Regions from separate parts of the Colwellia sp. SU-HH01172 genome, predicted to be linked through region 1. Evidence: riboswitches for the same ligand, from Rfam matches in the RefSeq annotation. Region 1 holds a riboswitch; the other holds the start of a gene.
What was found. A riboswitch is a leader RNA that binds a small molecule or an ion and turns the genes downstream of it on or off. The one in region 1 is predicted to bind lysine.

Region 1 (2,473 bases):
ATATCAAGTTAGTTATCAGGCAACTAGGTAATTAGTTACAAATAATTGCATCTTTTAGATGCACAATACTCTTATCAATGACGTTACGTTATATTCTATGAGAAGCTGTGTATTGCGAGTTACTAAATTACTATTGTTAAGTGTGCTATTGATATCGTCAATCGACAGTGTTGCCAAACAAGTGTCGCAGTACGAGATACAAGTTGTTACCGAGTTATTAGAGCCATATCAAGTCTATAATCACGACGGTACTTTGGGGGGCTTTTCAACTGACGTTATAAAAGCATTACTTCAACAAGCACAGTCGACAGCAAAAATAGAAGTGATGCCTTGGGCTCGTGCCTACAATACCGCGCTATACTCAGAAAATGTCATGATCTACTCCATTACTAAATCGGACAGCCGAGATCGAGATTTTTTATGGCTTGGAGAAATTTTTGAAGAAAAGCTCTGCTATTGGACACTTCGCCATAATGGTTCTGAAAACAAGTTAGTTGATAAGGCTTTAAAAGATAAAGCATTTTCCGCCCCCAGATTTTCTATCAGTGCACAATATTTATTAGACAATAATTTTACTAATGTTTACTTAACGTCAAACGAAGAACAAAGTATAGAAATGCTGTTTCTTGGTCGGGCTGATTTTATTCTTGCGACGGAATATTCACTAAGATTAGCAGCCAGAAAACTCGGCCTTGATCTTAGTAAAGTAAAGCGAATGTATGAAAATAAAGTGATCTCGAATCCCTTGAGTATAGCCTTTGGCCTCAATACAGATAGAGAAATTATCGAACATTTTCAAGCGGCATTTAGCGAAATTAAGCGTAACGGCACATTAGGTAAAATCACCCAAAAATGGAATATTGAAAGATTAGCACAGCGCTGTAACTAACTATTACTCGCTAGATGCTGCAGAATTTACGTCCACACCTTTAAAATGCATTTTTTATAACTAAATTAATCGCTATCTTAATTAAATTTGTTTAGACATCTAAAAGTCTATTGACCTGGTTAATCAAATGGGGTTAAATAGCGCTGTAGTAAATTAGAACTTTTACTCAATTCAATTCTTATCGCTAGTGGTAAGAATTTATTGAAGAAAGAGTTGCTATTTTACTCACCAGAAGAGGTGCAATTGCCAGGTAGGTAACACGAGGAACCACATCCGTTGATGGTTACTAATGGGGACAATTGCCGAGAATGTTGATATGGGTGGCATATCGCATTCGGTCACTAGGGCTGAATCCTTAGGGCTGTCACCGCAAGAAGGGGCTTTTAATAGTATTTTCTTGATTTGGGTGGAGAGCTTCTGGCTGAAAAGTACCGCCTGAATAATGAGTTTCCTCAGCCATTATTCACTCTACGCTCAGTCATGCTCTTCCTGTTTTTTATTAGCTTATTTTATGCAGTTTATTTTAATTAAATTGATGGTAATTGGGCTATTAGGGAGAATTTTTATGTTAATATCTCAGCAAATAAATCATAGTAACGCATTGGTTGTTACGTTAATGGCTATGTATCTGCAACAAATTAGTAATTGCGCTACATTCGTTCAATCTCGACTTCATGGAGAACTTGCATGTCAGTAGTGGTAAATCAAGCAAGCGCTGATGAAATTACCGTAGCAAAGTTTGGCGGTACCAGTGTCGCCGACTATCATGCCATGCTGCGTTGCGCAGAGATTATTAAAAAAGATAGTTGTAATCGCCTGGTCGTTGTATCGGCTAGCGCAGGGGTTACGAATCACTTAGTTAGGTTGAGTCAAGAAAATGTACCTGAGCAAGAACGCGCTGATATCATTGCTGATATTAGCCGTATTCAGTTTGCTATTACCCAACATTTAGCCTGTCATCAAGCACTCAACTTAGAAATTGAGCAGCTATTAAATGCCTTAGCACTATGCGCGCAGCAACAAGCAAATCAACATTGTTTACAAAACAGTGATGAAATTCTCAGTTTTGGTGAGCAAATGAGCTCACGTATTTTTGCCCAAGTTTTGCAAAGTATTGATGCGAACGGTCATTATTTTGATGCTCGACAAGTGATGAAAACCGATGATTTATACGGTAAAGCACAAGTTGACTTACAACAATTAGCAGAAAATGCCCAAGAACTGTTGTTACCGCAATTAGCGGATAAGATTATCGTTACACAAGGCTTTATTGGTAGTGATGAGCAAGGGAATACGACAACATTGGGCCGTGGCGGCTCAGACTATAGTGCGGCATTACTTGCCGAAGCTATTCAAGCCAGTAATTTAAGTATTTGGACTGACGTGGTCGGTATTTTTACCACAGATCCTCGCATTACCGAGCAAGCTCGTTCAATTAATGAAATTAGCTTTGGTGAAGCGGCTGAAATGGCGACCTTTGGCGCTAAAATTTTACACCCAGCAACACTTATTCCGGCAATGCGGCAAGATATTCCTGTTTTTGTTGGTTCCAGTAAAGAGCCTGATGCTGGTGGCACTCGAATA
Region 2 (2,473 bases), on a different contig from region 1:
AAAGCGGCCAGCACCTATAATTCGACGACACAGCAGCTAGAAGTGTTTTTATCTTTACGTAGTCCATATTCCTATTTAGGTTTTGTCCAAGCTATCGCCTTGGCTGAGCGCTATCAAATCGAATTAGTTATTAAACCGGTTTTACCGTTATTAATGCGCGGAGCGTCAATTCCTATTGTGAAACAAAAATATATCTACTTAGATGCATTAAGAGAAGCGAAAAAGCTTGGCATTGAATTTAACGGTTTTGTTGATCCACTGGGTGCTGGCGTTATTAATGTTTATCGCATGTTTGCTTACGCTCAACAGCAAGGTAAAGCAAACGAATATATGTTAGCGTGTTTTCGTGCGGTATATGTCGATGACGTTGATTTGGCTGATCCAGAAAATATCAAAAATATTGTCAATAACTTAGCTCTAGATTATCAAGATGCCAACACTTATCAAGCGGAGCATGACTGGCAAATATGGGCTGATAGCAATCAAAGAGAGTTGACGAAACTAGAGTTCTGGGGAGTGCCTTGCTTTAAATTGAATAATCGTAGTTTTTGGGGACAAGACCGAATCTCGTTTTTAGAGAAAGAAATAAAATCAAATTTATCAATTAATTAAGCTTTTAATTAGCATATACGTTTAGACGTCTATTGACGAAGCTTAGATTTAAATGTTTTAATAAATATGTCCCTTATTCCAATTAGGTTAGTTAGTAAAAAACTGATCTAATGATGAAGGGCCAGAAGAGGAGCGTTTACCAGGTAATTATTGTGAAGAGATCAAACTCTAGTGAACAATAATGAGGGGGGAAAACGCCGAGGTAATTGTATTTTTGATGATACAAATATCGGTTGTTGTCGCTAAATGTTTTTACGTTTAGCGCTAGGTTGAATCCTTGCAACTGTCACCTAATAGGTGGAGAGCTTCTGGCCTTTGTTAAGGCTAAAATTCATCTCTAGAATTTGGCTTTCGCAAGCGCCTAAAAGTTCTCCGAACGAAACGAGTTCGAGAGAAATGAATCAAATAACACACTCAAAAAAATGTCTAAAAGCCGAACAGCCCATTGTTTGGACGGCTTTGATCACGCCATTATTAAGTGATGGTGCCATTGACTATCACAGCTTACAACATGTTGCTTTGCAACAAAATGCGGCCAACAACGGTATTTTACTACTGGGTAGTACAGGTGAAGGACTGGCTTTAACGAGCGAAGAACAGCTTGCCATCGTTAAGTTTGTTGCGGCCTTATCACTAGATGTACCATTAATGGTTGCCGTTGGTGGTTTTAATCTTTCTGCGCAAATCGCTTGGATAGAGCAATGTAATCAACTGCCTATTTCTGCTTATTTGTTGGGCAGTCCTATTTACGCTAAGCCTGGGCCAGTAGGTCAAACGGCTTGGTATCAAGCTTTGCTCGATGCGGCAAAACTTCCGTGCATGATCTACAACGTGCCATCAAGAAGCGGCGTTGAAATTGCCATTTCTGCATTACAAACGTTACAACATCATGAGAATTGCTGGGCGCTTAAAGAAGCGAGTGGTGACCTTAATAAGTTACTGGCTTACCGCCAACATTGTCCTGACCTTGAACTTTATAGTGGTGAAGATGCCATGATGCCTTATCTTGCTAGTGCTGGAGTACAAGGCCTAGTATCCGTTTGTGCAAATGTTTGGCCTGAAGCGACGCAGCGCTATGTAGCATTAACGCTAGCTCAGCAATGTCACGGCCTGTTTCCACTTTGGCAAAATGCTATTGCAGCGCTATTTCAAGTGGCTAGTCCTATTCCGGTAAAAGTACTGATGGCGGAGCTAGCTGTTATTGCCACGCCAACTTTGCGTTTACCTCTGTGTTATGAAGAGCTATCAAATAAGCATGGCTTAGATATTGTTCATCAACAAATTCAGCAGTGGTTGGCCAATCAGCCGCTTAGTAACACAGACAAGCCGGCGAGAGCGGAAAATGAAAACCAACAAAGTAGCCTTTATTCAAGCCCTATAACACCAACTATTCTAAGAGAAGTAAATCAATGACTTGGCAGCAAACTTTAACAGCATTAGAAACCGGCGCCGTGCGCGCAGCACAGCAAAACCATTGTGGCAACTGGAGTGCTAACGTTGACGTAAAACAAGCAATTTTAGCCGCTTTCAAGGCGGGCGATAATACTGAATTTGATGGTATTTATCAGGGCTTTGTTGACAAGCATAATTTACCGGCGCGTGAATTTTCTGTCAGTGACAATGTTCGAATGGTGCCAGGAGGCTCTTCCGTTCGTCGTGGAGCCTATGTCGCACCCGGCGTTATTATTATGCCGCCGGCTTATATTAATGTTGGTGCTTTTGTTGACAGCGGTACCATGATTGATAGCCATGCACTTATCGGCTCATGCGCGCAAATTGGTAAAAATGTTCATGTTTCGGCCGCGGTGCAAATAGGTGGTGTGCTTGAGCCGATTGGGGCAAGCCCAGTTATTATTGAAGA

Region 2: linked by a shared signal. The riboswitch ahead of dapA (4-hydroxy-tetrahydrodipicolinate synthase) and the one ahead of lysC (lysine-sensitive aspartokinase 3) in region 1 are both predicted to bind lysine.

The regions. Positions count from the first base shown of each region.
Region 1 is NZ_BAAJMB010000002.1:124,914-127,386, forward strand. Features, by position in the region: gene AC27JP_RS07610 (substrate-binding periplasmic protein) at 149-889, shown strand; lysine riboswitch at 1,114-1,314, shown strand; gene lysC (lysine-sensitive aspartokinase 3) at 1,577-2,473, shown strand, end outside.
Region 2 is NZ_BAAJMB010000001.1:1,131,868-1,134,340, reverse strand. Features, by position in the region: gene AC27JP_RS05015 (DsbA family protein) at 1-612, shown strand, start outside; lysine riboswitch at 730-928, shown strand; gene dapA (4-hydroxy-tetrahydrodipicolinate synthase) at 1,009-2,025, shown strand; gene AC27JP_RS05005 (2,3,4,5-tetrahydropyridine-2,6-dicarboxylate N-succinyltransferase) at 2,022-2,473, shown strand, end outside.